4 regions of the Brenneria populi genome follow, and region 1 is predicted to be linked to each of the others. Evidence: predicted binding sites of a transcription regulator. Region 1 holds the regulator's gene; each other region holds the start of a gene.
What was found. The regulator CRP, encoded in region 1, controls carbon source genes, mostly activating them, when cyclic AMP is high. The targets are predictions, from matches to a motif close to ATGTGANNNNNNTCACAT.
Positions count from the first base shown of each region.

Region 1 (7,489 bases):
GTTCGTCAAACAGCATGACTTTCGGCGCCATGGCCAAGGCGCGAGCGATGGCCGCCCGCTGCTGCTGGCCGCCGGAGAGGTGGGCGGGGTAATAATGTTGTTTATCGGCCAGCCCTACTTTTTCCAGCAGGTGCCGGGCGTGCTCCACGCACTCCGCGTGCGGGCGTTTTAATACGTGCACCGGCGCTTCGATCACGTTCTCCAATACGGTTTTATGCGACCACAGATTGAAGTTCTGAAATACCATCCCGAGCCGTGAACGTATGCGTTCGATCTGCTTGAGGTTGGACGGGCGGCTCTGCCCCTTGCGATTGGTTTGCATGGCGATCGTCTCGCCGTCGACGATGATTTCGCCCCGATCGGGCAGCTCCAACATATTGATGCAGCGCAATAAGGTGGATTTTCCCGAACCGGACGAACCGAGAATGGAAACCACCTCTCCCTGGTTGGCATCAAGAGAGATCCCTTTCAACACTTCCAGAGAGTCGAAGCTTTTATGAATGTTTCGCAGGCTAATCGCTGGCGTGGTCATTGGATATCTCCCAATTTCTTAATTTTTTTTGCCGTCGGCTGTGCGACAGGCGCGCGTAAGTGAGGCGTGACGCTATATTCCGCCCATATCAGCAGACGCGTCAGAATAAGGTTGATAAAGAGATAGATCGCGCCGGCGATCAGGAACACTTCGAGCGCCCGGTAAGTTTCAGAGATGATGCGCGCCGCGATGCCGGTAATTTCCATCAGCGTAATAATGGACGCTAATGACGTGGATTTGATCATGGAGATCAATTCATTGCCGTAAGCGGGCAGCGCCTGACGCAACGCCTGCGGAAAAATAACGCGTCTGAAAATCATCAGCGTCGGCATGCCGCAGGCGCGGGCGGCTTCGATCTGTCCTGCGGGGACGGACTGCAGTCCGCCGCGGATAATTTCGCTGGCGTAAGCGCCGGTACACAGGCTGAGGGACAGCAGCGCGCACCAATAAGGCTCGCGCAGCAACGGCCAGAGAACGCTTTCCCTGATCCAGGAGAATTGTCCCAGTCCGTAATAGATCAGGAATAGCTGCACCAGTAACGGCGTACCGCGAAAAAACAGCACATAGGTACGGGCGATGCCGCGTAGCACGGGGTTGCCGCCAATCTGCATTAACGCCAGGCCCAGCGCCAGAAAGAACCCGAGAAATACGGAGCCGATCGCCAGTTGCAGGGTTAAGGGAATACCGGGAATAATTTCCAGAAACGTTTCATAAATAAAAGAAAAATCCATCAGCGTTTCACACCCCGGGAATAATAGGCTTCCGTCCGGCGCATGATCCAGCCGGAACAGAGAGAGATAAGCAGATAAAGCATCGCCGCCGCCATAAAGAAATCAAACGGTTTGCCTGTCGAACCGGCGCCGGTCTGGGACTGGCTCAGCAGTTCGGCGACGCCGGTAACGGATACCAGGGCCGAGGCTTTCAACACCAATTGCCAAACGTTGCCCAGCGCGGGGAGCGCATGGCGCAGCAATAGCGGCATGATGATGCGCCGCAGGCGCAGCATGGTTGACATACCGCAGGCCTTGGCCGCTTCGATCTCGCCTTTGGATAAGGCGTAAAACGCGCCGCGGAACACTTCTGTCTGCTGCGCGCCGGAAGAGACGCCGACGGCGATAACCCCGGCGACAAAACCGGGAAGGCCCAAAAATTCATTGCTGCCGAATAGATTGGCGATCGTGGTTAACGCCGAACTGCCGCCGAAATAGAGCAAATAGATGATAAGCAGATCGGGCACGCCGCGTACGATCGTGGTGTAGGCGTCAGCCAGATAGCGCGCGGGACGGTTGCCGCAGATTTTCGCCCAGGCGCCGAGCGTGCCGATCAGCGCGCCAAGCAGAAACCCGCCGCACGCCAGCGCCAGCGTCATGCCCATACCGATCAGTAATAATTTTCCCCAGCCATTTTCACCAAAACTGATGAGTTGCCAGAAAGTCACTTCTTCCACAGATAGCTCCCAACGATTTATTGTTCCGATACCGATAGATACAGAACGTTTTTTGTGATCAGAGGACCGCTCACCCTGTTCGGGAACGACGATGCGGATAGGTAGCTTCTTCAGAGACAAACAGAGAGATATGTCCAGACCGGGTCTGCGGGATTTCAGCCGGGTATCGCTTTGCTATTCTGTTGAAGTACTTAGGGAACTAAGCAATATCCAGGCCACTTTTTGTTGATTCGGCGACTGACTAATTATTCATATATTTTGCTTATAAAATAATATGAATTTAATGGGAAAATGATCGCCGGGATGGAAGGCGAGGGGAGAAGAGTCGCTCTGTTCGCCGGGAGGTAACCAAAATAGTGCATGTGTTGCACTATTTTGGCTTTGCGATCTATTTTGGTGCGCTGGCGCGTCGCGATCCTTGTTTCTCTCCGCGCGGCCGGCGGCGTTCGGATAGCAAAAGCGCCCGGCGGTTATTCTGCCGGCTGGGTAAACCAGTTCAGTTTTTCTCTGAGGCCGACGACATTACCGACAATGATTAAGCTCGGGCTAACGGCCTGTTTTGCCAGCTCCCCAAGCTGCGACAGCTGCCCGGCGAATACCCGCTGCGCCGTGGAAGTGCCATTTTCGACCAGCGCCACCGGTACGGTTTCAGGAAGCTGCTGTTCTATCAATTTTCGCTGAATATAATCGGCCTGCTGCAGGCCCATGTAGAACACCAGCGTCTGTTTTTCGGCCGCCAGACTGGCCCAATCAAGCTCGGCGTCATGCTGGACATGGCCGGTGATTAGCCGTACTCCCTGAGAGTAGTTGCGGTGCGTCAGCGGGATGCCGCTATAGGCCGAACAGCCGGAGGCGGCGGTAATGCCCGGCACCACAGAGAAGGGGATTCCGGCCTGTCGCAAATGCTCCAGCTCCTCGCCGCCGCGGCCGAATATGAAAGGATCGCCGCCTTTCAGCCGTACGACCCGTTTTCCCGCCAGCGCTTTTTCCTGCAGCAGCTGATTAATCTGTTCCTGAGGAATGCAATGATGTCCCGACTGTTTGCCGACGAAAATACGCTCGGCGTCGCGTCTTATCAGGTTAAGCACCCCCTCTGAAACCAGGCGATCGTAAACCACGATATCCGCCTGCTGTAGCTTCTGTAAGCCTTTCAGCGTTAATAGCCCGGCGTCGCCGGGGCCCGCGCCCACCAGCGTTACTTCCCCTCTGTCATCGAGCGGTTCAGAAAATAGTTGCTCGGTGAGGCGCTGGACGCTGGCGGCGTCGTCATTCGCCAGCGATTGCAGCAGCCGATCGTGAATAAACAGTTTTTCCCAGAAGCGACGGCGAGTATCCGATTTTCTGAAGCGGCTTTGCACGCGCTGACGCAGTTCTCCGGCAAAGGCGGCCAGCTTGCCAAGGTGCTGCGGCAGAAGACTTTCCAATTTTTCACGCAGTATACGCGCCAGCACCGGCGCGCTTCCCCCGGAAGAGACGGCAACCATCAGCGGCGAGCGGTCGATGATGGACGGCATAATGAAACTCGCGCTCTGCGGGTCATCCACGGTGTTGCAGAAAATCTGCCGTTGGCTGGCATGGTCGTAAACCTGCCTGTTGATTTCGCTATCGTCGGTGGCGGCGATGACCAGCCATGTGCCCGTCAACAGCTTGGGATCGAACGATCCCTGAACCAGGGTCGCCCGCTTTTCTTGCTGCCAGTGAATAAATTTGTCGTTGAAGCCGATGGCGTTCACCGTAAGAATGGCTCCGGCATCCAATAATAGTCTGGCCTTGCGTTCCGCCACTTCTCCCCCGCCCACCAGCAAACAGTGCTTGTCGCGTAACTGACAGAATATTGGCAGGAAATCCATGTGGTGCCTCTTGATAATTAGGGTTGATAAAAGCCGCCTGCCGCCGGGACAGAATACGGAAGAGCAATATCGATGGCGATCTCTTATCCGTCGCGCCGCGGCCGTCGACGCTGGATAAGCTACGCTGCTGTCTTTGACCTGAACGCCATTTCCCGTAACCGTGCGGCGCGCATTTTCCAGACCGCGACCATCATATAGGCGAAAATGCTGTTTTTTCAATGGGCTGTCGAATAATAATTCACTGACTCTTTGTGTCGTTACCCATCAACGATCGCGGCGCGGACTGCGAGGCCTTAATAATAAAGCCGGCATCAAGCCGTACGGTATCTGATGATGGGTTACGGTAGGCATTCCGTACGTAAAAAAAAGTAAATGGGTGGCGTTGGCGGGTGCGGATACTTACAATCACTACGCTTTCTGTAGTCGATTTCTTCAAAAAGGAATTCTCATGCTCAAACGTACTCTGGTTGCGGCGGCAGCCTTTATTTCTCTCACCGCTTTTTCTCCGGCGTTTGCCGCTTCCGGCACAACGCATGTTTTACTGACCACGTCGGCAGGAAATATTGAACTGGCGCTGGATAATCAAAAAGCGCCGGTTTCGGTGAAGAATTTTGTCGAGTACGTTAATAGCGGCTTTTATAACGGGACGACGTTTCACCGGGTGATCCCCGGCTTCATGATTCAAGGGGGCGGCTTCACCAGCGACATGAAGCAGAAAGCGACCAATCCGGCGATCGTTAACGAAGCGGATAATGGCTTGCGCAATTTGCGCGGCACCATTTCTATGGCGCGTACGGCGCAAAAAGACAGCGCCACCAGCCAATTCTTTATCAACGTGGCGGACAATGCGTTCCTCGATCATGGGCAGCGTGATTTCGGCTATGCGGTGTTTGGTAAAGTGGTGAAAGGGATGGATGTGGCGGATAAAATCGCCCAGGTGCAAACCGAAAACGTCGGCCCTTATCAGAATGTGCCCACCAAGCCGATTGTGATCCAGTCAGCGAAAGTTCTGCCCTGACGGGTCATTCCCTACGTGCGGAAAAAAACGTGAGAATACTCTCACGTTTTTTATCGTCGAATCATATTGCGGCTTAACGGGTGCCGTAAACCACGATGGTTTTGCCGTGCGCGGAGATCAGGTTTTGGTCTTCTAACATTTTCAGGATCCGCCCCACGGTTTCACGTGAACAGCCGACGATCTGGCCGATTTCCTGACGCGTAATTTTTATTTGCATGCCGTCCGGGTGGGTCATGGCATCCGGTTGTTTCGCCAGGTTCAGCAGGGTCTGAGCAATACGCCCGGTGACATCAAGGAATGCCAGATTGCCGACTTTCTCCGACGTCACCTGCAGCCTGCTGGCCATCTGAGCAGACAGACGCATCAGAATGTCGGGGTTCACCTGAATCAGCTGTCTGAATTTTTTATAGGAAATTTCAGCGACTTCACAAGCCGTTTTCGCCCGCACCCAGGCGCTGCGCTCCTGACCCTCTTCAAACAGGCCGAGCTCGCCGATAAAATCGCCCTGATTAAGGTAAGAAAGGATCATCTCTTTGCCTTCTTCATCCTTGATCAGCACGGCGACAGAGCCTTTCACGATGTAGTAAAGCGTCTCTGCTTTTTCACCCTGGTGAATAAGCGTACTCTTCGATGGATACTTGTGGATATGGCAATGAGAAAGGAACCATTCGAGAGTCGGGTCTGTTTGCGGTTTGCCGAGAACCATTCGATATCATCCTCTGTTGTCAGTCACTGCGCAAATCACAGGGCTCAGAGTTCCCTGTACGGCGTATTTACTGTTAAAAGTTCAAATTCAGTGTAGGCAGAGCGACGTCCGGGAATATACTGAAGCCTTTATCTGGCGACGTCATCATCTCCCGGCATCTGAGTTTGTCCAGAATAAGGCAGATTCTGCTGTTGTTTTTAACACAGCTTGAAGGACGTGTCTTGTGTTGTCTCACCTCAGCATGATAAAGCTCTGGTTATCAGATGATTTTGTACAGTAACGATATAAAATTTCAAAAAATTTTTAGCGGAGGGCGCCATGCGGGCTCGAGTGAAGTGGGTTGAAGGTTTAACATTCCTTGGCGAATCATCTTCCGGACATCAGGTTTTAATGGATGGCAATTCGGGGGATAAAGCGCCGAGCCCGATGGAAATGGTATTGATGTCGGTTGGCGGATGCAGCGCGATCGATGTGGTATCGATACTGCAAAAAGGGCGTAATGACGTCGCCGACTGCGAGGTTAAGCTTACGTCAGAACGGAAAGCGGAAGCGCCGCGCCTGTTTACCCATATCAACCTGCATTTTATCGTAAGCGGCAAAGGGTTGACCGAAAAAGCCGTAGCGCGCGCGGTCGCGCTCTCCGCGGAACGGTACTGCTCGGTGGCGCTGATGCTGAGCCAGGCGGTGGAGGTGACCCACAGTCATGAAGTCAGGGAGTTGGCGTAGCGCTCCGAGCCGACGTCGCGCGGTATTGACCCGACGGGTTATGCCGCGCCTATCCGTCGGGCTATTGAATTTTTTTCCCTTCCAGCAACCGCTGCACCAGCGGCGCCATAATTAACTCCATCGCCAGCCCCATTTTCCCGCCGGGCACCACCAGCGTATTGATATGAGAAATAAACGATCCCTGCAACATCGCCAGCAGATAGGGGTAGTCGATATTATCCAGCCCCTGAAAATGGATCACCACAAAGCTCTCGTCCAGCGAAGGGATCGATTTTGCCGCGAACGGATTGGAGGTGTCCACGGTGGGAACCCGCTGGAAGTTGATATGGGTGCGTGAAAACTGCGGCGTAATGTAGGAGATGTAATCTTCCATGGAGCGAACGACCGAATCCATTACCGCTTCGCGCGAGTGGCCGCGTTCGTTCACATCGCGGATCAGCTTTTGAATCCACTCCAGATTGACGATAGGCACCACGCCGACCAGCAAATCGACATGCTGCGCCACATTGTGCTGAGCGGTAACGACGCCGCCGTGCAGCCCTTCATAAAAGAGCACGTCGGTCGGCTCGGGCATCGGCTCCCACGGCGTGAATGTGCCGGGCACCTGATTGTAGGGAATGGCTTCATCGTAGGTATGAAGGTATTTACGCGTTTTCCCTCGTCCGTGCTGACCATATTCGATAAAGGATTGCTCGAGCAGGCTAAAGTCGTTGGCCTCCGGGCCGAAATAGCTGATATGACGGCCGAGATCCCGCGCCTTGCGGATCTCCATATCCATTTCCGGACGGGTATAGCGGTGAAAACTGTCGCCCTCAAGCCGGGCGGCGCGCATGTTTAACTGCTGAAAAATCTTGTGGAATGCCTGGCTGGTCGTTGTGGTTCCCGCGCCGCTGGAGCCGGTAACCGCAATAATCGGGTGCTTATGTGACATAAGGCGCTTCACTCCATGATGGTGACGCTCGCTCCGGCGCTTCACGGAGCCGCGTCATCAAAAAACAAGGTTTCAGTCGGCTGAAAAGGTTTCTACCATTGTTAGCATGGTTAATGATGCCGATGCATCTTCTTTTTGGCCTTCAGCTTAGGTGATGTCTGCCGGCGCTAAGCTGGTCGCGGGGCATGATGTTGATGGTTTCATGCAGCTCCGACCATACCAGCGCCACGGCGCCGGACTCCAACTGCCGGCGCACGTCGGCAACCTTCTGCGGCAGCG
Region 1 is NZ_JAYWTM010000014.1:139,665-147,153, forward strand. It holds gene VSX58_RS14735 (ABC transporter ATP-binding protein) at 1-532, opposite strand, end outside; gene VSX58_RS14740 (ABC transporter permease) at 529-1,263, opposite strand; gene VSX58_RS14745 (ABC transporter permease) at 1,263-1,979, opposite strand; gene cysG (siroheme synthase CysG) at 2,450-3,829, opposite strand; gene ppiA (peptidylprolyl isomerase A) at 4,278-4,847, shown strand; gene crp (cAMP-activated global transcriptional regulator CRP) at 4,921-5,553, opposite strand; gene VSX58_RS14765 (OsmC family protein) at 5,872-6,279, shown strand; gene VSX58_RS14770 (phosphoribulokinase) at 6,341-7,210, opposite strand; gene VSX58_RS14775 (YheU family protein) at 7,353-7,489, opposite strand, start outside.

Region 2 (7,489 bases), on a different contig from region 1:
ACATCGTGGGCACGTTTCGACGCCTCAGTGGAAGCAGCAAGTTTTGCATCAACCAGCTCCCACTCACCGCGTTTGGCGGCACGCAGGGCTTCCATCGCATAGCTGCGCGATTCCCCGGCGTTGATAATCAACTCCATGACCGTTGATTCCATATCCATGTTTTGTCTCCACTCAATAAAAGAAGGAGGAATGGACGGCTTATGCCGTGGCCATTTCCTGCTCACGTTCTTGCTCAAGAAGCTGCTTTTCATAAATTTTGAAGAAAGGCAGGTAGATGAAGATGTCGATAACAATCAGCGCGATAACCAGCAACGTATTGTTCATGACCCAGCCTGCACCCCATGCGGCGCCAACCGGTGCGGGCGTGGTCCAAGGAACCAGAGAGATGACTTTGGCAATCAGACCGCTGGTGGTGGCAAACCAGGCAATGATTGCATTCACCACCGGGGCGATGATGAAAGGAATAAATAGCACCGGGTTCATCACTACCGGGCTACCAAAGATGACCGGCTCGTTGATGTTGAAGCAGACCGGTACCACCGACAGCTTGCCGATGGCTCTGAGGTGTACCGCTTTACTGCGCATGTAGAGGATAACCAGTGCCAGCGTGGCACCCGATCCGCCGAGGTTGATAAAGAAGGCCCAGAACGCCTCCGCAAAGATATGTGGGATGGGCAAACCGTTGGCCAGCGCCGTCTGGTTTAGTCCGAGATTAATCAGGTAGAATGGTTGCAGGATGCCGCCGACAATCGCCCCGCCGTTGATGCCAGAGAACCACAAAACCTGGCAGAGTAAGACCGCAATCAGCACCGCTGGCAGAGAGTCCGCCGCAGAAATCAGCGGGGTAAAGGCGGTCATGATTATTTCAGGTAACAGCATGCCGAACTGGTGTTGTAACACCACGTTCAACGGGTAGATGGTGCAGATAATGACAATCGCCGGGATCAAAAGGTTGAATGAGTGGCGAATTTTATCCGGCACTTGTTCTGGCAGCTTGATACCAATGTTGTATAGCTTCAGAATGCGGACCAACTCAACACAGAAAATCCCCACCAGAATCGCGGTAAAAATACCCGATCCGCCGAGGAAGGCCGCCGGCAGCGAACCCTCTTTGTAGGGCGAAGTGATCAGGAGGAAGGTCATCAGCGACAGCATGGCGCAGGAGAACGCATCCAGCTTGTACGTTTGTGCCAGGTTGTAAGCTATCCCTGCACTGATATAGCAGGCCATAATCCCCATCGTCATATGAAAGGGGGTCATGATTTCGTTGAAATACTGCTGGGAAACGGATAACCAAAGTTTGCCAATAAAGAAGGTGGTATCCGGTGCAAAAGGTGGAAACGCAAAAATAAGTAAAAAAGAGCCCACGATCATAAAAGGCATCGCGCCAATAAAACCGTCGCGAACCGCCATAATATGACGCTGGGTTCCAGCAACGGCGGCAACGGGAGTAATTTTATTTTCGATAAAATTAAAAAATGCGTTCGACATGATATTACCCTGTAAAATTATTGCACTGGGTTAGTTTGAGAATCCTGAATCATCTTCAGAGCATCATTAAGGATTTTCTCACCTTTAAGCATGCCGTAATCCATATTACTGATGATGGCTATCGGCTTTCCTTCACGTTGAGCAATCGACTTAAACTCTTCGAATTTATATTTGATTTGCGGTCCCATCAGACAGCAATCAAAATGAGAGATGGTCGATTCAAACTCTTCCATCGCCACAGCAATAATTTCAGCCTCGATACCTTTGGCACTGGCAGCCTGCTTCATTTTATTCACCACAATGCTGGTTGACATACCGGCAGCGCAGCAGAGAAAAATTTTTTTCATATCCAGCCCTCTTTATAAAAATAGTGTGTAACTCTGGCCCGGCATTTCATTCGGTCACGTACCATGGACTGGTGGCTATCGTTCGCCTGGTCATTTCGTATTGGGAATGAAATCTGCCAGAAAGCGTTCTTTTCATTTGACGGGTGCATGCTCTCAGTACTGGTCACAGGATTCCGTGACCCGAATCTCAAAAAGAACCAAATCACTTACAAATCATTATATTTATGTGATGCGCATCACTCAATTTTAAGCATATAGATTGCTTTTTATACACAAAATGAATGTTGATGCATTTAAACAGACATATCAGTAAGTGTTTTTAAGTGATTTAGTGTTAACAATAAGAAGTAAGTTTTCCTTCCATGAGGACGTACCCGGTCGGTCATGAAGCCGTGTACGCAAGCCACGTTTTCAGCTAACATGGCCTGGTTATCCTTACTCAGAAGATTGGAATACGTAATGACGCAAGAAGAACGCTTGATCGAGTTAGAGGAATTAATAAAAAATCAGGGTAAAGTGACTCTCGATTACATCTGTCAGCAGTATAATATTTCATCAGATTCTGCACGTCGGGATTTAGTCAAACTGACACAACTTCCACATATATTGCGTATTCGCGGTGGAGCTATTCTGGCAGAAAAGCGTGTCGAATTGCCTTATGTTCAGCGTGCACAATACAGTGCTGAAAAAACATTACTTTCTGCCTGGGCGGCTAAAACCATTAATGAAAAAGAGATCCTGTTTATTGATGCCGGTACGACATCTGCCGCCCTCGCCCGCCAGCTTCCGTCACCGGTTAGTGTCATTACCAACTCCATTGAAGTGTTAGGCGAGATCATTGGAAATAAAGGGATTAGTATTTCAGTATTGGGCGGTAATTTTGATGACTATTCTCACGCAATATTAGGTAATACCGTCTTGGAGCAAATTAAGCGTTATTATGCGGATAAAGCATTTATTGGCGTCAGTGCATTATCGGAAAGTGGCATCACCACAGATACAGAACTTGATGCACTGCAAAAAGTCGCCATGGCTAAACAGTCAAAAAAAGTGATTTGTATTGCAACCTTCGCCAAATTTAATCTACAACTGATGTATCAATCCTGCAGCTGGTCGGATATCGATCATATCATCACGGATAAAACACCACCAAAAAACATCCTCAAGCTGATCGAAGAGAACGATGTTGAATTGGTAGTAGTGGATACCAAAAGAACAGATACTGATGAGTAAGTAAGGCTGAGTTTTTGGTAATGAGTCTGCTCGTTGCAGACGTCCGGGCTTATGAGACGGTGCGGTTCGGCGGAGGCATGATCCTACCCACGACATAGCGGACACGCTGTTAAGCGAGTAAATCGTTAACAAGATGAACCATGATGCAAGCAAAATCTATGAAGAAGACATCCCGTAATCGATATACCCCGGAGTTTCACCAGCAGGCGCAGGCTGAGCGTATCGGCGTGGCCAAAGCCGCCAGGGAGCTCAGCCTGCACGATTATAAACTCTACGCCTGGTGCAGTTAACAACGTCAGCAGGGCTCCACCTCTGAGCGTGAACAGCAGGCAACCGAAATCGCACGCCTTATGCAGCAATTGGCTATGATGAGTGGTGGTTCTTTTATCCCCCTACTGCGCCATAAGCATGCCTGACAACTTAATAGGGGGCACTCCCACTAATCCAATTCCTAATGGGTAGTTGAAAAAAATTATATTTCCCTTTATTTATTGAGTTTATTATCACTCTCAGTTGTGTTGAAATTTCCATTCACTTTCTCGTTCAGAAACGATTTAAGTTCAGACGTAAATTTGAGCGGGTTTTTGAACATCAAAAAGTGATCACCTTGTTCTGCTCGGGTAAAAATAAATAATCTGGAGTCTGGAATAACCGACTGCATCCAGCGCTGGCTTTCAATATATGGACTGTATTCACCGGTGAAGATTGCCGTTGGAATATCTATTTTGTGTTCAATAACATCCCGCCAGTCATTGGTCAGATGATCAAAGAGTACCCGTTCGAGATCCTGCGGTTTGTTACGAGTTACTTGACGGGAAAAATTCTCAGAACTCGCAAACCATGGAGAGTCCATTAACTGAACCCGTTCGAATGCATTCAGGTCGGAAACAAGCTTATTCGGTGTTTTCATACCACGGAATGCTTCGATCATTGCTTCGGGTGAAGTCACACTTCCGCCAGCTTGCAGGCGTTCCTGCTCTGTCCAGTTTTGATGGCTGTAGATAGAGGGGGGCTCATCCACAAATGCAATTCGTTCTATGTCAGAAGTCCCAAATAAATCGATATAACTCCACAGAACAGATGCCCCCATGGACCATCCACTAAAACTGGCTTTAGTAATACCTGCATGCTGCGTCATTTCCCGGAGATCCATGGCAAAACGAGATATACGACTTCCGTAGGATGCGGATTCAGATAGCCCCTGATTTCTGGGATCCAGTACATAAACATGAAAGTCCTGGCTTAAAAGGTACATCACATAGATATACTCTGCCCCGTTAGCTGCCCAACCAGGAACAAACACCAGAGGCTTCCCTTTCCCTGCTTCCCAGTACCGAAGTTTGACCCCATCACTTGTGGTAAAGGTATTTAACTGTAAGCCCTTAAAATCGGACAGCCTGGATGGCATACCCTCAGGCGGAGCAGAAAAAACAAAATCCCGACCAATAACATCAACGGCAGAGGCGGCAAATACGGCATGAGTTGAAATGGTCATAAGAAGAGTGAAAACCCATTTAACAACATACTTTTTAAAATTTTTCACGACAATGTCCGGATAAATTGTATGTGCAGATGAACCCGTCTGAAACGGTTTAGTAATCGAACGGGCTCCAATAAAATTATCCGACAGAGGGGGAGCCGGATAATTGTTCAGAATATTCAGGCTTTCACCCAGGCAGGAGCGACTACCGGCCCGTGACCCAGGAAATAGCCAAACTGGATATTCATAGCGCCAAGAGGCTCAAGGTAACGGCTGTTCTTGAGAAGGCCCGCATTTACCGGCTCCAGATTCACAGATGTGGCCAGTTCAGCTACCTGCTCACGAGCCTGGTCATTATTCCCGGCAATAAATACCTGTAATTTGTTGCTCTGACGTGATTCTTCCGGGAGCAGTTGAGCAAAAAGCGTATTGAACGCTTTTACAACGTTAGCCTTCGGAACCAGTTTCTGAATTTCTTCTGCCGCTGAGGTCTCATGACCAATAACCAGTTCACTGAAATCAGCACTGACCGGATTAGAAATATCGACCAGCACTTTGCCTTCCAAATCACCAGCGGCTGAAAATACGTCTGTTGCTGCAAGGTAAGGGGTGGCAAGAATAATAATGTCTGCAACGGAGATAGCAGCGGCAATCCCTCCCCCCTGAACTGAATCACCTATTTTGTGAGCCAATTCAGCGGCTTTAGCCGGGTCCCGATGCCCGATAAACACGTCATGCTTACCAGAAAAAAGAGCAGCAAGTCCTGCCCCCATATTGCCTGTACCAATTACGCCAATTTTCATGTTTCGTTCCTCTTGATGATTAACGAAACCAGTCTATTATTGCGTCATAGCATGATAAATTGCTTTAATGTTTGGACATTATAACTGGATTGTTTTCAATGGATCGATTGACCAGCATGGCTATCTATGTCAAAGCTGTGGAGCTGGGTTCCTTTTCAGCCGCAGCGGATGCAATGAATCTGTCCGCACAACTTGTGGGTAAGCATGTCGCAGCACTTGAGCACCATCTTGGTGTACGATTAATAAGTAGAACAACCCGGCAACATAGCCTGACTGAGGCGGGCCATCATTTTTATGAGCGTGCAAAAATTATTCTTGCGGAGGTAGAAATTGCCGAATCGTTTGCCGAGGAAGTGAGGGTTGTTCCGCGTGGCAGACTTAAAATCAATGCCCCCGTGACATTCGGCATCAATGCGCTTGCCCCTCTTCTGCCGCTATTTCTTAAAGAACATCCTGAAATATCGGTCGAAATGACGCTAACTAACCGTAAAGTGGACCTGATTGACGAAGGATACGATGCTGTTTTCCGTGTCGGCGCGCTGGCGGACAGTGCTTTGATGGCAAAATCCCTTGCCCCTTACCAGTTGCTTCTTTGCGCAGCACCTGATTATCTGAAAAAAGCACTGTTACTGAAAAAACCAGAAGACTTATTGCAGCATGAATGTTTGATCTTCACTCATACCACCCTCAGAACACAGTGGGAATTTGATGGTCCGGAAGGCCATGTTTCACTGCCCGTTTCCGGGCGTCTGCTTCTGGACAGTGGCGAGGCGCTGATCAGCGCAGCCTTGTCTGGTTTTGGTATTGCAATGCAACCAACAGAACTGGTGTGGCCGCACATTGTGGCAGGCAGACTCGTACATGTATTACCCGAGTACAGCGTACCCTCAAGACCTTTGCATGTAATGTATGCCCCGGACAGAAGGCTGACACCAAAGCTTCGCAGCTTTCTTGATTTTTCGACCCGTCACTTCGGCACTGGCCAGGGGAAATCGCTCCCGGCTACACGTCGTGTGTTGTAGTGGAATTCCTGTATGCCAGCACCTTTCACCACTGATTCTCTCCGGGCCATTGTCCATTTTGTTGCCGTGGCGGATGCACACAGTTTTACAGAAGCAGCCGAGCAACTGGGAATGACCCGCTCAGCAATCGGTAAGAGCATTGTCCGGCTGGAAGAACGACTAGGCACGAAGCTTTTTCACCGTACAACACGAAAAATGACATTGACCACCGAAGGTGAGGCTTATCTTGCCAGTTGCAGAAGCGCACTGGAAACAATGCAGGCCGCAGAGTCATCACTGCTCGCCAGACAGACAGAACCATCAGGTGTGGTCAGAATTGATATGCCTGCTGCATTTGGTAAAACCGTTATGATGCCGGTACTGTTGCAAATCGCCGCGCAGTATCCTGAGCTCCGACTGGTGCTGACATTCAATGACCGTATTATCGATCCACTGGATATGGGGTTTGATCTTGCTATTCGCTTTGGTCCTCTGAAAGACACGACTGATTTAGTTGCCCGCTCCCTGAATGCACAACATTTGCTCCTGTGTGCGTCACCAGAGTATCTGTCCCGTTATGGAACACCTCTTACCCTAGAAGATTTGCATAAACATCGATGTGTTATGGCCTGGCGGGGAGGCTCGCCACTCAACTGGCTAGTTCGCGATCCGCAAGGACAGGATATACGTTTCAATCCTGTTCCATTTCATCAGATAAGTGACGGTGATGCCATGATAGCAGCGGGGATTGCCGGAGCAGGCATTATACAGTTCCCTGAATCGCTACTGCGCCCCTATTTTGCTGATGCGAGACTTATTCCCGTTCTACCGGAACTGACACCGTCGCCTACAGAACTGAGCGTAATCTGGCCTCGTGCCAGGGCACTCATGCCCGGGGTCAGGTTCATTATTGATGAACTGATCCGGCTGGCCGATATCGATAGATTTGCCTGATTAGGGAAAAAAATTCCCCACTGCGTCCCCCACATATGGGTTTATCAATTGTTCACTCTGTACGACGATAGTTAACAGATTCTGCAACACACTATCTGTTAACTATTCACAATGAGGGGACATACCATGCCTGTAGTAAATATTCAGATGTTTGATGGCCGCGATGAGGCTAAACCTGCT
Region 2 is NZ_JAYWTM010000036.1:654-8,142, forward strand. It holds gene VSX58_RS20610 (PTS lactose/cellobiose transporter subunit IIA) at 1-158, opposite strand, end outside; gene VSX58_RS20615 (PTS sugar transporter subunit IIC) at 199-1,491, opposite strand; gene VSX58_RS20620 (PTS sugar transporter subunit IIB) at 1,509-1,838, opposite strand; gene VSX58_RS20625 (DeoR/GlpR family DNA-binding transcription regulator) at 2,298-3,071, shown strand; gene VSX58_RS22550 (hypothetical protein) at 3,230-3,361, shown strand; gene VSX58_RS20635 (alpha/beta fold hydrolase) at 3,556-4,614, opposite strand; gene VSX58_RS20640 (NADPH-dependent F420 reductase) at 4,731-5,354, opposite strand; gene VSX58_RS20645 (LysR family transcriptional regulator) at 5,453-6,376, shown strand; gene VSX58_RS20650 (LysR family transcriptional regulator) at 6,389-7,309, shown strand; gene VSX58_RS20655 (tautomerase family protein) at 7,436-7,489, shown strand, end outside.
Region 2: a site for CRP is predicted at 2,063-2,080, ahead of VSX58_RS20620 (PTS sugar transporter subunit IIB). Genes of this name have one in related genera too.

Region 3 (7,489 bases), on a different contig from region 1:
ACGCAAGTCGCCGAATTGCGCGACGGCGATATTACCGCCTACGAGCTGACCCACAAAGATTTCGGGCTGGATACCTTCCCGCTCTCGGCGCTGCAGGGCGGCTCGCCGGAAGAGAACCGCGATATTCTGGCCGCGCTGCTGCAGGGTAAAGGCCGGCCGGCGCATGAAGCGGCCGTCGCCGCCAACGTGGCGCTGTTGCTGAAGCTGTTCGGGCAGGAAGATTTGCGTCAAAATGCGCAGCAGGCGTTAGAGGTGATTCATAGCGGACAGGCCTACCGGCGCGTAACCGATCTGGCCGCAAGAGGATAAAGAAGTCATGCAGGAAACCATTCTGAATAAAATAGTGCGTGATAAGGCCGTATGGGTTGAAGCGCGCCAGAAAGAGCAACCGCTGTCGACCTTCCGGCATGATGTGGTGCCCAGCCAGCGCGATTTTTACCAGGCTTTGCGCCGAAATAAGCCGGCGTTTATTCTGGAGTGCAAAAAAGCCTCGCCGTCAAAAGGGTTGATTCGCGACGATTTCGACCCGGCGGGTATCGCCCGGATTTATAAAGACTACGCCTCCGCGATATCGGTGCTGACCGACGAAAAGTATTTTCAGGGTGATTTCGCATTTCTGCCGCTGGTTAGCGCGGCGGTGCGGCAGCCGGTGCTGTGCAAAGATTTTATTATTTCGGAATATCAGATCTACCTGGCGCGCTATTACCAGGCCGACGCCATCCTGCTGATGCTCTCGGTGCTGGACGACCGGCAGTATCGTCAGCTTTCCGATCTGGCCCATAGCCTGAAGCTGGGCGTGCTGACCGAAGCCAGCAATGAAGAGGAGCTGCATCGGGCGATTAAGCTTGAAGCCCGGGTCGTGGGCATCAATAACCGCAACCTGCGCGATCTCTCTATCGATCTGAACCGCACTCGCCAGCTCGCCCCCTTGCTGCCGGACGGCGTGACGATCATCTGCGAGTCAGGTATTTATCGCCATGAACAAATTCGTGAATTAAGTCAGTTCGCCGACGGATTCTTAATCGGCAGTTCGCTGATGTCCGAACCCGACCTGACGCTGGCGGTGCGCCGCGTCATCCTCGGCGAAAATAAAGTTTGCGGCCTCACCCGCCCGGAAGACGCTCAGGCCGCCTATCAGGCCGGCGCGCTATACGGCGGATTGATTTTTGTCGCGTCCTCGCCGCGGCATGTTTCGCCGCAGCAGGCTAGCGCGGTGGTAAAAAGCGCGCCGTTGCGCTATGTCGGCGTGTTTCGCGACGAACCGGTCGAACGCATCGTCAGCCTTGCCGGCGAACTGCAGCTGGCGGCGGTGCAGTTGCACGGCAACGAAGATCGGCAAACCCTTTCTCTGCTGCGCGAACGGCTGCCCGCCGCCTGCCAAATCTGGAAAGCGTTAAGCATGTCCGGCGGATTACCGGAAAGAGACTTGCCGCACGTCGATCGCTATGTGTTGGATAACGCGCAAGGCGGCAGCGGCCAAACATTCGACTGGTCGGTGCTTAAGGGGCAGAATCTGGACAATGTGCTGCTGGCCGGCGGACTCAACGCCGACAACTGCGCGCAGGCGGCCCGCCTGGGGTGTGCCGGATTGGACTTTAACTCCGGGGTGGAAAGCCAGCCGGGAAAGAAAGATCCGCATAAAATCGCGGCGGTTTTTCAACAGTTACGGACGCTGTAAGCCCCGGCAGCACCGCATACCGGTCGCTAAGCCGATTTTTAGGGGAAACACCGGGGGAGCTTCCCGTAAGGACGCCTCGCCCCGGTGGTCGCCCCGGGTATCTCGATGCTCAAACCATCGACATTACCGGCATCGCCGCCCTTTTAAATAGATAAAAAACAGGAATATTATGACATTACTCAATCCTTATTTCGGTGAGTTCGGCGGGCAGTATGTGCCGCAGATCCTCATCCCGGCCCTGCGCCAGCTGGAAGAAGCGTTTGTCAGCGCGCAGCAGGATGCCGAATTCCAGGCGGAATTTATCGATTTACTGAAGAACTACGCCGGCCGCCCGACCGCCCTGACCCTGTGCAAAAACCTGACCTCAGGGACCCGCACCAGGCTATATCTGAAACGCGAAGACCTGCTGCACGGCGGCGCGCATAAGACCAACCAGGTGCTGGGGCAGGCGCTGCTCGCTAAACGGATGGGGAAAACGGAAATCATCGCCGAGACCGGCGCCGGACAGCACGGCGTCGCCACCGCCCTGGCCTGCGCCCTGCTGGGGCTGAAATGCCGCATCTATATGGGCGCCAAAGACGTCGAACGTCAATCCCCCAACGTATTCCGCATGCGCCTGATGGGCGCTGAAGTGATACCGGTTCACAGCGGCTCCTCCACGCTGAAAGACGCCTGTAACGAAGCGCTGCGCGACTGGTCGGGCAGCTACGAGCGCGCGCACTACCTGTTGGGCACCGCGGCGGGCCCGCATCCGTTTCCGACCATCGTGCGTGAATTTCAGCGCATGATCGGCGAAGAGATCAAAGCGCAGATGCTGGAAAGAGAGGGCCGGCTGCCGGACGCGCTGCTGGCCTGCGTCGGCGGCGGCTCCAACTCCATCGGCATGTTCGCCGACTTTATCGATGACGCCGGCGTTCGTCTGATCGGCGTGGAGCCGGCCGGGCTGGGCATTGAAACCGGGCAGCACGGCGCGCCGCTCAAGCATGGCCGCGTAGGGATCTACTTCGGGATGAAGTCCCCGATGATGCAGACCAGCGAAGGGCAAATCGAAGAGTCCTACTCGATCTCCGCCGGACTAGATTTCCCGTCCGTCGGCCCCCAGCACGCTTACCTCAACAGCATCGGCCGGGCCGACTATGTCTCCATCACCGACGACGAAGCGCTGGAAGCCTTTAAAGAACTCTCCCGTCACGAAGGCATTATTCCCGCCCTGGAATCTTCTCACGCCCTTGCCTACGCGCTGAAAATGATTAAGCAGGAGCCGGAGAAAGAGCAAATCCTGGTGGTCAACCTCTCGGGCCGCGGCGATAAAGACATATTTACCGTTCACGATATTTTAAAAGATCGGGGAGAAATTTAATGGAGCGCTATCAGCACTTATTCAAACGTCTCGGCGACAAAAAAGAAGGCGCGTTCGTCCCCTTTGTGACGCTGGGCGATCCTTCGCCGGAGCAGTCTCTGAGAATTATAGATACCCTGGTGGCCGCGGGCGCCGATGCGCTGGAGCTGGGCATCCCCTTTTCCGATCCGCTGGCCGACGGGCCGACGATTCAGGCCGCCACGCTGCGGGCGTTCTCCGCGGGCGTCACGCCCGGCCAGTGCTTTGAACTGCTCGCCGCTATCCGCCGCAAATACCCGGAGATACCGATCGGCCTGCTGATGTACGCCAATCTGGTGTTCAGCAACGGTATCGACGCCTTCTATCAGCGCTGCGAACAGGTCGGCGTCGACTCCGTGCTGATTGCCGATGTGCCGGTTGAAGAGTCGGCGCCTTTCCGCGCGGCGGCGCAGCGCCATAACATCGCGCCAATCTTTATTTGTCCGCCCAACGCCGATGACGACCTGCTGCGCGAAATTGCGTCCTATGGCCGCGGCTACACCTATTTGCTGTCGCGCGCAGGGGTCACCGGCGCGGAAAAACGCGCTCAGCTGCCGCTTCATCACCTGGTTGCCAAATTGCATGAGTACCATGCGGCCCCGCCCATTCAGGGGTTCGGTATCTCCGAGCCGTCCCAGGTGCGGGAGTCGCTGGCGGCCGGCGCCGCCGGCGCGATTTCCGGGTCGGCGATCGTGCGGATTATTGAAAAGAACCAGCATAACCCCGAGGAGATGCTGTCTCAGTTGCATACTTTTGTCAGCAATATGAAGGCGGCGACGCGCTCATAATATTTTGCCGTTCGATGTATGAAAAACGGATTTGCTGACAAACCCATCTGTCAGAAAGAGATACCCGGGGCGACCACGGGGGCGAGGCGTCGTAAGCGGGAACCTCCCCCCGTGTTTCCCCTACAAAAACGCGTGAGTTTTTGAACGCCGCTGGCGGCGGCCCGCAGGGCGAGTCCCGCTACGGGATGAGTAATATCTGACTTTGTCTACAGTCTGACGGCGGATAAAAATCCGCCGTTTTTCATTCGGCGCTCACTATTAAAAACGATAGCCGACGCCAAACATAAATACCCACGGATCCAGACGGGTATCGATCGTCTGCCGCTGGCCTCCGGCGTTAAATTTCACATCGGTATCGATATCCATCCACCACAACGACGCGTTAATCAGCCAGTTTTCATCCAGATTGTAATCCAGGCCGGCCTGCGCGGCGACGCCCCAGGAGTTTGTCAGGCTCAGATCGCTTAAGCCGTTGCTTTTGCCCCGATCGTTGAACTTTTCATCGAAGAACATAGTGTAGTTCACCCCCACGCCGAGGTATGGGCGAAGCTTGTCGGCTTTTTCGCCGAAGTAGTACTGCGCCATCAGCGAAGGCGGCAAATGGCTGACTTCGGCAATGGTTCCGACGCCGTTCAACCCGACCTTATGATTAAACGGCGTCGCGGCCAAGAGTTCCACGCCGATGTTGTCCGTAACCAGGTAGCTGAATGTCAAACCCAGTTGGGTATTGTTATCCACTTTAAATGACCCCAGACCCAAGACATTGTCGGAGCCTTCCACCGGACGGACGGTAGCGGTTCCGGCTCGAACAATGATATCTCCGGCCTGATGAGCCTGCGCAAATGACGGCAACAGCGCGGCCGCAATAAGTAACAAAGACGCCTTTTTCATTACCCACTCCCTTTATATGGTTTAAATTTCGAGCAAAATATACCTTTACGCCGCCATTCTTGTTTTAACCCAGATCACATCTTTTAAAGACATTTCGTAAAAATCGAACCTAATCAAACATGCGCAACTAATTAAAAATAAAGGAATTGATTTAAATCAAATTAATGAAAATGCGCATAACGTGCTCTCCTGCGAAAATGCGCTGCCAAAGCGCGTATTTCGGCGCTAAATTTTCAGCAGCCTTGCGGCGGGCGCTCAGGGGTAAGCCACGCCGCGGAGGCCTGAGAAATAACGGGCGATGCTATACCGGTTGAGGGAGGTAGACAAAAAAATGAGCGATAACGTCTGCATGAACTGCGGCGCTTGTTGCGCTTATTTTCGGGTATCTTTTTACTGGGCGGAAGCGGATGATGGCGCTGGCGCGGTGCCCGTCACGCTGACGGAACCGCTTACGCCGTTTTTGCGCTGTATGCAGGGAACCAATGGCAAAACGCCTCGATGCGCCGCATTGACCGGCGATATCGGCGAAAATGTCAGCTGTTCTATCTACCTTAACCGTCCCTCCCCCTGTCGCGAATTTATGCAATCAGGAGAAAACGGCCGGCTCAACGAGGCCTGCGACCGCGCCAGAGCCCGCTACGGCCTGCCCGCGCTGCCCGTCAGGATAGCAACGCCGTCAACGGAATCATGATAAATCCACGCATCGCCACCCGCGCGGGGTGCCACAGCCTGGCGTAACAGGTTACAATTAAAGGCTAATATCACGGCCCATTTTTTCTCAAGGAGTTTGCATGCCTATCACGGCCAACCTGTTGTACCGTGACACAATGAATTTTACGCGTAACCAGCTCGTCACTATTTTGATGATGTCGCTGCTGACCGCGTTCATTACTGTCATTCTGAATCATGCCTTCGCCCCCGGAAATGAAGAATTGCAGATGCTGAATAACGTGGGCGGCGATCTCTCCTCCTCCGTCGAGCTGGGCGTTATGGACATGATCCAGCAAATGACGCCGGAGCAGCAGGTGGTGCTGCTGAAAATGTCCGCTGCGGGCACTTTTTCCGCCCTGGTCGGCAACGCGATCCTCACCGGCGGCATTCTGATGCTGATCCAGCTGGTATCCGCCGGCAACCGCACTAGCGCCTTACGGGCGATCGGCGCATCCGCGCCCATGCTGCCCCGCCTGTTTATTCTCATCCTGCTCTGCACGCTATTCGTGCAATTCGGCATGCTGTTTCTGATCGTTCCCGGCGTACTGTTGGCTATCGCATTCAGCCTGTCGCCGATTATCGTCGCCACCGAAAAGCGCGGCGTATTCAGCGCCGTCAAGGCCAGCGCCAAACTGGCTTATGCCAACCTGCGCGTAACGGCGCCGGCGGTGCTCCTCTGGATACTGACTAAAATCGCCATCCTGCTGCTGGCGACAAAAATTCCGGTATTTTCGCCGACCGTGCTTGCCGTGCTGGTGAATGGCCTAAGCAATCTGATATCCGCTATCCTGCTTATCTACCTATTCCGTCTGTATATGCTGCTTCGCGCTTGATCTATGCCCAATGGTTTTAGGGGCGGCCGCCCTTGCCGCTGGTCGTGAATTCATCGCTGCCTGAGGTGGGAAATCCGCTGAAATAAGATTGGGCGGGACGGGCGGCGGCCCTGAAGCGAAGGGGCCGCCGGCGCGGCCAATCGTAATTTTCTGCAAATTATTGCGATATCAAGAGAACGGCGCATCACAATGAAGGATAATGCAGGCGGTTATCGGATAACGCTTTGCGGTTATCACCAATAAATCATTTGGCGATGGATTGACATAATGAAACAACTTATTGATTTTATTCCACTTATTGTTTTTTTTACTTTTTATAAACTCTACGACATTTATATAGCGTCGGGCGCGCTGGTCGCCTCGACCGCGCTGGCGCTGATCGTCACCTGGGTGATTTACCGCAAAATAGAGAAGATGACGCTGATAACCTTTGCCATGGTGGCTATTTTCGGCACCATGACGCTGGTGTTCCACAACGATGAGTTCATTAAGTGGAAAGTGACCATTATTTATACCCTATTTTCCGTCGCGCTGCTGTACAGCCAGTTCGTGATGAAGAAAACGCTGATCCAGCGCATGTTGGGGAAAGAGCTCACCCTGCCGCAGTCCGTATGGGGAAAACTTAATTTCTCCTGGGCCATGTTCTTTCTGGTGTGTGGATTATTAAACATCTATATTGCCTTCTGGATGCCGCAAAGCGTGTGGGTCAACTTCAAGGTCTTTGGTTTAACCGGGGTTACCCTGTTGTTTACGCTGATTTGCGGCGTTTATATTTATCGCCATTTACCCGGCGACAGGGAAAAGTCGGAAGAAAATGGCGGCGAGCACCGCTAATGCGCGCTTGATAAAAACGAGTCAACCTTAATTTGATTGATACCATAATGAGCAAACAAGACATTTTACCTCAGGGCGATCTGGTGCTTCGTACGCTGGCGATGCCTGCCGATACCAATGCCAATGGGGATATTTTCGGCGGCTGGATCATGTCGCAGATGGATATGGGCGGCGCTATTTTGGCAAAAGAGATTGCGGAAGGCCGTGTTGTCACCGTGCGCGTCGACGGGATGACGTTTCTCAAACCGGTCGCCGTCGGCGACGTGGTGTGCTGCTACGCCCGTTGCGTGCGTACCGGACGCAGCTCCATTAATATCAATGTCGAAGTTTGGGTGAAAAAAGTGTCGTCAGAACCGATTGGGCAGCGCTATCGGGC
Region 3 is NZ_JAYWTM010000001.1:677,391-684,879, forward strand. It holds partial or broken gene trpD (bifunctional anthranilate synthase glutamate amidotransferase component TrpG/anthranilate phosphoribosyltransferase TrpD) at 1-309, shown strand, start outside; gene trpCF (bifunctional indole-3-glycerol-phosphate synthase TrpC/phosphoribosylanthranilate isomerase TrpF) at 317-1,678, shown strand; gene trpB (tryptophan synthase subunit beta) at 1,848-3,038, shown strand; gene trpA (tryptophan synthase subunit alpha) at 3,038-3,844, shown strand; gene ompW (outer membrane protein OmpW) at 4,103-4,735, opposite strand; gene VSX58_RS03035 (YkgJ family cysteine cluster protein) at 5,067-5,426, shown strand; gene VSX58_RS03040 (YciC family protein) at 5,527-6,279, shown strand; gene VSX58_RS03045 (septation protein A) at 6,547-7,113, shown strand; gene yciA (acyl-CoA thioester hydrolase YciA) at 7,161-7,489, shown strand, end outside.
Region 3: a site for CRP is predicted at 4,880-4,897, ahead of ompW (outer membrane protein OmpW). Genes of this name have one in related genera too.

Region 4 (7,489 bases), on a different contig from region 1:
CCGGGCCCACGTTCTTCTGCGCGCCGGCATAGATTACGCCATAGCGGCTAACATCGATGGGGCGGGATAAGATACTGGAAGAGAAGTCAGCCACTACGATTTTGTCGCCGAAATCAGGCGTCTCTTCGATAGCCAGGCCATCAATGGTTTCATTGGGGCAATAGTGAACGAAAGCGGAATCGTCGGACAGCGCCCACTCGCTCATCGGTTTTACGCTGCGCAGGCCGTCCACGCGCGTTTTCACATCCACAACGTTCGGAGTACAGTATTTTTCCGCTTCTTTAACCGCGCTGTGCGCCCAATAGCCGCCGTCGATATAATCGGCCTGGGTTTTATCTCCCAGTAAATTGAGCGGTACCGCGGCGAACTGCGCACGCGCGCCGCCATGACAGAAAAGCACTTTATAATTGGCAGGGATTTTCAGTAAATCACGCAGATCCTGTTCAGATTCGGCAGCGACCTGCATAAACTCCTTACTGCGATGGCTGATTTCCATTACCGATGTACCCAGTCCATGCCAATTGCACAGTTCCTGTTCAGCCCGACGTAATACTTCAACCGGCAGCATTGCTGGACCGGCGCTAAAATTAAAAACCTGAGTCATTTCCCCTCACCACATCTAAAAATAATGATTATTCTATCACAATGGTTCAAGACACACTGCTTTACTCTACTATCGGTTTTATCACTCGGCACCCATAGCTGCAACGCTTATTGCGCTTTACGCCGCAAAACATCGGGTGAGAGGCTACATCTCATCCCATGTTATCAAGCTGTTATAGAATAATTAGAGTCCGCGCCCAAAAGCCCGTATCATGCACCCCTATTCAACCTGCAAAAGTGAAAACCATGACTCAAACGTTTATCCCAGGCAAAGACGCCGCCCTGGAAGATTCCATCGCCCGTTTTCAACAACAGCTCCAAAATCTGGGGTTCAACATCGAAGAAGCCTCATGGTTAAATCCCGTGCCCAACGTCTGGTCCGTTCACATTCGCGATCGCGATTGTCCGCTCTGTTTCACCAACGGCAAGGGCGCCAGCAAAAAGGCCGCGCTGGCCTCAGCGCTAGGCGAATACTTCGAGCGTTTGTCGACCAACTATTTTTTCGCGGATTTTTACCTGGGAAAAACCGTCGCGCAGGGCGATTTCGTGCATTACCCCAATGAAAAATGGTTTCCCGTTCCCGCGGATAACGCGCTGCCCGAAGGTATGCTGGATCCCCGACTGCGTGAATTTTACGATGCGGAGAAAGAGCTCGGCGCCAGCGATTTGATCGACCTGCAGTCAGGCGATACCGCGCGGGGAATCTGCGCGCTGCCGTTTACCCGCCAGTCCGATTTGCAGACGGTCTACATTCCGGTGAACATCATCGGCAACCTGTATGTATCCAACGGGATGTCCGCGGGCAATACGGCCAATGAAGCGCGCGTTCAGGGGCTGTCGGAAGTATTCGAGCGCAGCGTTAAAAATCGAATTATCGCGCAATCGATCAGCCTGCCAAGCATTCCGCAATCGGTGTTAGATCGCTATCCGGGCGTGGTTGAAGCCATTGCCACGCTGGAGAAAGAAGGTTTTCCCATCTTCGCTTACGACGCCTCTCTTGGCGGGCGCTATCCCGTTATCTGCGTGGTGCTGTTTAATCCGACGAACGGAACCTGTTTCGCTTCGTTCGGCGCCCACCCCGACTTCGGCGTAGCGCTGGAGAGAACGGTGACGGAGCTCCTGCAGGGCCGCGGACTGAAAGATCTGAACGTTTTCACTGCGCCGACATTCGATACCGAAGAGGTGGCGGAACATGCCAATCTGGAAACCCACTTTATCGACTCCAGCGGTCTGATCTCCTGGGATATGTTCAAGAGCCGGGCGGATTACGAATTTGTCGACTGGAGCTTCAGCGGGACGACGGAAGAAGAGTTTGCCGCGCTGATGGCGATTTTCCGGCAGGAAGATAAAGAAGTGTACATCGCCGACTATCAGCACCTTTCCGTTTACGCTTGCCGCATCCTGGTTCCCGGCATGTCGGATATCTATCCCGCCGAAGATCTGCTGTTGGCCAATAACAATATGGGCGCTCACCTGCGCGCAACGCTGTTGGCGCTGCCGGATAGCCAATGGGAAAAAGCTGAGTATCTCGCCCTGCTGCAACAGCTGGATGATGAAGGTTTCGACGATTTTACCCGGGTACGGGAACTGCTCGGCATCGCCACAGGCAAGGACAACGCCTGGTTTACGCTGCGCATCGGCGAGCTGAAGTCGATGCTGGCGCTGGCGGGCGGCGATTTGGAACAGGCGTTAACCTGGGCCGAATGGACGCAGGATTTCAACGACTCCGTCTTTGACGCGCGGCGCGGCAACTACTACCGCTGTTTGCAAACGCTGCTGCAACTGGCGCTGGAGCAAGAACGCGATCCCGCCGAGTATTACGACGCTTTCGTCAAAATGTACGGGCGTGAAGCGGTAGACGCCGCCGGCGCGGCGATAGCGGGGGAACAGAGCTTCTACGGATTATGCGCCATTGATGACGCCTTTACCGCTCTGCCCGCCCACCGCGCGCTATTGGCGGCCTATGAGAAGTTGCAACGCGCCAAAAGCCGCTACTGGCGGGAACAATCGGGTCAATAATGGCGCCGTTGGCGGCCATGGCTATTTACGCCATAATATTCTCCGCCCTGCCGGCAATATTCCGTTTTCCTGAATAGCCGCAACGATAACCTTTATTTTTAAAGGGTTATCGTTCTTTAAAAATTAATATTCCCCGTCACTTTAAACAAAATAGAACCTACTTGTTATTAGATGGTAAATATTTAATTAAATCGCAGCAAAAATAGCGTACTTAAATTCTACAAAACATGATATTCATTAACGGCGGATTGGCCTGAAAACCCCGCCAAATTCAAATATTTTTGTAAAGATTAAAATATTTTTAACCATAAAAATCAACAAGATAACCCAACAACACCCTGAAATACCCCACCCCACACCGGCGTTAGTTTCGCGCAATATGATCCATGTCAAATTTTGCTTTATACCGCTTTGCTAGTATCTCGACGCTGATAAATTTTAAGAGAGAGTTAGTGTGAAAGCTGACAACCCCTTCACTCTGTTATTACCGGCCGCGATGGCGAAAGTCGCCGAAGACGCCGGAGTCTATAAAGCAACAAAAAAACCGTGGGTAACGTTTTATTTGGCGATTACCGCCGGCGTTTTCATCTCAATAGCATTCGTTTTTTATATTACCGCCACCACCGGCACCTCGACGATACCTTACGGCATTGCCAAGCTGATTGGCGGTATTTGCTTCTCGTTGGGATTAATGCTGGTGGTCGTCTGCGGAGCGGATTTGTTTACTTCCACCGTACTGACCGTTATCGCCAAAGCCAGTGGACGTATAACCTGGAAACAACTAGCCTATAATTGGGTCAACGTTTATATCGGCAACCTGGTCGGCGCGCTGTTCTTTGTCGCATTGATCTGGTTCTCTGGAGAGCATATGGTCGCCAACGGCGCGTGGGGACTCAATATTCTGCAAACCGCCGAACACAAGCTTGAACACACTTTTGTTGAAGCCCTGTGTCTGGGGATCTTAGCAAACCTGATGGTCTGTCTGGCCGTGTGGATGAGCTATTCCGGCCACAGCCTGACCGATAAGATGTTCGCGATGATTCTGCCGGTCGGCATGTTTGTCGCCAGCGGCTTCGAACACAGTATCGCCAACATGTTTATGATCCCAATGGGCATTGTCATCAAAGACTTCGCGACGCCGGAATTCTGGCAAGCTATCAGCATGTCGCCCTCTCAGTTTGAACATTTAACCGTCAGCCATTTTATTAGCGATAATCTGATTCCAGTTACACTAGGAAACATTATTGGCGGTGGCTTTCTAGTAGGTTTAACATACTGGGTAATTTATTTGCGCGGCGGAGACAAGCACTAACGTGCAATCAGCCGCAACGTCGGATTTGAAAAAATCCATATCAAAGGTAGGTGTAAAATGACCGATCTGAATGAAAAATTGGCCAGCGCATGGCAAGGCTTTAGCAAAGGTGAATGGCAGGATGGAGTTAACGTTCGTGACTTCATTCAGAAAAACTACACGCCGTATGAAGGTGACGAATCCTTCCTATCTGGCGCCACCGCAGCGACAACTGCGCTGTGGGATAAAGTTATGGAAGGCGTTAAGCTGGAAAACCGCACCCATGCGCCGGTTGATTTCGATACCAACCTGGCATCGACCATCACCTCCCACGATGCCGGCTATATCAACAAGAGCCTGGAAAAAATCGTTGGTCTTCAGACCGATGCACCGCTGAAACGTGCGCTGATCCCATTCGGCGGCATCAAAATGATCGAAGGTTCCTGCAAAGCGTATAACCGCGAGCTGGACCCGCAACTGAAAAAAATCTTTACCGAATACCGTAAAACCCATAACCAGGGCGTATTCGACGTTTATACCCCGGACATCCTGCGCTGCCGTAAATCCGGCGTGCTGACCGGTCTGCCGGACGCCTACGGCCGCGGCCGTATCATCGGCGACTACCGTCGCGTCGCGCTGTACGGTATCGACTATCTGATGAAAGATAAATTCGCCCAATTCACTTCCCTGCAAGCGGAACTGGAAAGCGGCGAAAATCTGGAAGCCACAATCCGCCTGCGTGAAGAGATCGCCGAACAGCATCGCGCGCTGGGTCAATTGAAAGAAATGGCCGCCAAATACGGCTGCGATATCTCTCGTCCGGCCGCCAACGCGCAAGAAGCGGTACAGTGGACTTACTTCGGCTACCTGGCCGCGGTGAAATCTCAGAACGGCGCCGCCATGTCCTTCGGCCGCGTTTCCACGTTCCTGGATATTTACGTCGAACGCGATCTGGCCGCCGGCAAAATCACCGAAGAACACGCTCAGGAACTGATTGACCACCTGGTCATGAAACTGCGTATGGTTCGCTTCCTGCGTACTCCTGAATATGATGAACTGTTCTCCGGCGACCCGATTTGGGCGACCGAATCTCTGGGCGGTATGGGTCTGGACGGCCGTACGCTGGTTACCAAAAACAGCTTCCGTTTCCTGAACACCCTGTACACCATGGGTCCGTCTCCGGAACCGAACATGACCATTCTGTGGTCTGAAAAACTGCCGCTGAACTTCAAAAAATTCGCAGCGAAAGTGTCCATCGATACGTCTTCCCTGCAGTACGAAAACGACGATCTGATGCGTCCTGATTTCAACAGCGACGACTACGCGATTGCCTGTTGCGTCAGCCCGATGGTTGTGGGTAAACAAATGCAGTTCTTCGGTGCCCGCGCCAACCTGGCGAAAACCATGCTGTACGCCATCAACGGCGGCGTGGATGAAAAAATGAAGATGCAGGTTGGTCCGAAATCCGAACCGATCAAGAGCGAATATCTGAACTTCGACGAAGTTCTGGATCGCATGGATCACTTCATGGATTGGCTGGCCAAACAGTACGTCACCGCGCTGAACGTCATCCACTATATGCACGACAAATACAGCTACGAAGCCGTGCTGATGGCGCTGCATGACCGTGACGTATACCGTACCATGGCTTGCGGTATCGCGGGTCTGTCCGTTGCCGCCGACTCCCTGTCCGCCATCAAGTACGCCAAAGTTAAACCAATCCGTGACGAAGACGGCCTGGCTATCGACTTTGATATCGAAGGCGAATACCCGCAGTTCGGTAACAACGATCCGCGCGTTGATGAACTGGCGTGCGACCTGGTTGAACGCTTCATGAAGAAAATTCAGAAGCTGCACACTTACCGTGGCGCTGTGCCGACCCAGTCTGTTCTTACCATCACTTCTAACGTGGTATACGGTAAGAAAACGGGTAACACGCCTGACGGACGTCGTGCCGGCGCGCCGTTCGGACCTGGTGCCAACCCAATGCACGGCCGCGACCAGAAAGGCGCCGTCGCTTCTCTGACTTCCGTTGCCAAACTGCCGTTCGCCTACGCGAAAGATGGTATCTCTTATACCTTCTCCATCGTGCCGAATGCCCTGGGTAAAGATGATGACGTGCGTAAAGCTAACCTTGCCGGTCTGATGGATGGCTACTTCCACCACGAAACCGCCAACATCGAAGGCGGCCAGCATCTGAACGTCAACGTAATGAACCGCGAAATGTTGCTTGATGCGATGGAGAACCCGGAAAAATATCCGCAGTTGACCATCCGTGTATCCGGCTACGCTGTGCGTTTCAACTCGCTGACGAAAGAACAGCAGCAGGACGTTATTACCCGTACTTTCACTCAGTCAATCTAATTTCCCTGACTGTTTGAAAAGGCGTAAAATAGAGGCTCCACGTATGTGGGGCCTTTTTCTCGCCCCGCGTTAAATCGCAGCAGAAAAATCTGTTTTGCCGGCCCGCCGCGCCGCATTACTTCCATATAGCGGATGGCAGGCAAAACAGATTCGCAGCATCAGCCGGACGATGTGTTCTTCACTCACCGTGATAAACATAGCGTCCGTTCTCTTATGACTGCGCCTACAAAGACCGCTATTGTTCGGTCAAACCTGGAGAAAACCCTGCAATGTCAGTAACTGGTCGCATCCACTCTTTCGAATCCTGCGGTACCGTCGACGGCCCGGGCATTCGTTTTATCGTTTTCTTTCAAGGCTGCCTGATGCGCTGCCTCTACTGCCACAACCGGGACACCTGGGACACGCACGCAGGGAAGGAAATTACGGTAGAAGAACTGATGAAAGAGGTCGTGACTTATCGCCATTTCATGAACGCGTCGGGCGGCGGCGTCACCGCATCCGGCGGCGAAGCCATTCTACAAGCCGAATTCGTCCGCGACTGGTTTCGCGCCTGCCACGCGGAAGGCATCAATACCTGTCTGGATACCAACGGATTCGTTCGGCGCTATGAGCCGGTGATCGATGAGCTTCTGGATGTCAGCGACCTGGTCATGCTCGACCTGAAACAGATGAATGACGACATCCATCAAAATCTGGTCGGCGTGTCCAACCACCGGACCCTGGACTTTGCCCGCTATCTGGCAAAGCGCAACCAGCGTACCTGGATACGTTACGTTGTGGTGCCGGGATGGTCTGATGATGATAAGTCGGCGCATATGCTCGGCGAGTTCACCAAGGATATGTCGAATATCGAGAAAATCGAACTGCTCCCCTACCATGAGCTGGGTAAGCACAAATGGATCGCGATGGGAGAGGAGTACAAGCTGGATGGCGTGAAGCCGCCAAAAGCCGAAACAATGGATCGCGTGAAATCCATCCTGGAAGGATACGGGCACAAAGTGATGTATTGATGCGAACATGGCGATCGCAGGCCAGCATCTATGTGCGTCTTGATGAATCAACAGGCCGGGGTTCCCCTCCGGCCTGTTTGTTATTATGAACTCAGGCGGCGGCCAACGGTTTTGAATGGTGATCGACGTTTTTCAACAGCATAACCAGATAACAGAGCGACACCGCTGCGATCAGAACAAACAGCAGGCGATCGGAGTAGGT
Region 4 is NZ_JAYWTM010000001.1:939,694-947,182, forward strand. It holds gene serC (3-phosphoserine/phosphohydroxythreonine transaminase) at 1-604, opposite strand, end outside; gene ycaO (30S ribosomal protein S12 methylthiotransferase accessory factor YcaO) at 850-2,622, shown strand; gene focA (formate transporter FocA) at 3,077-3,934, shown strand; gene pflB (formate C-acetyltransferase) at 3,992-6,277, shown strand; gene VSX58_RS04270 (hypothetical protein) at 6,347-6,475, opposite strand; gene pflA (pyruvate formate lyase 1-activating protein) at 6,547-7,287, shown strand; gene VSX58_RS04280 (MFS transporter) at 7,379-7,489, opposite strand, start outside.
Region 4: a site for CRP is predicted at 3,000-3,017, ahead of focA (formate transporter FocA). Genes of this name have one in related genera too.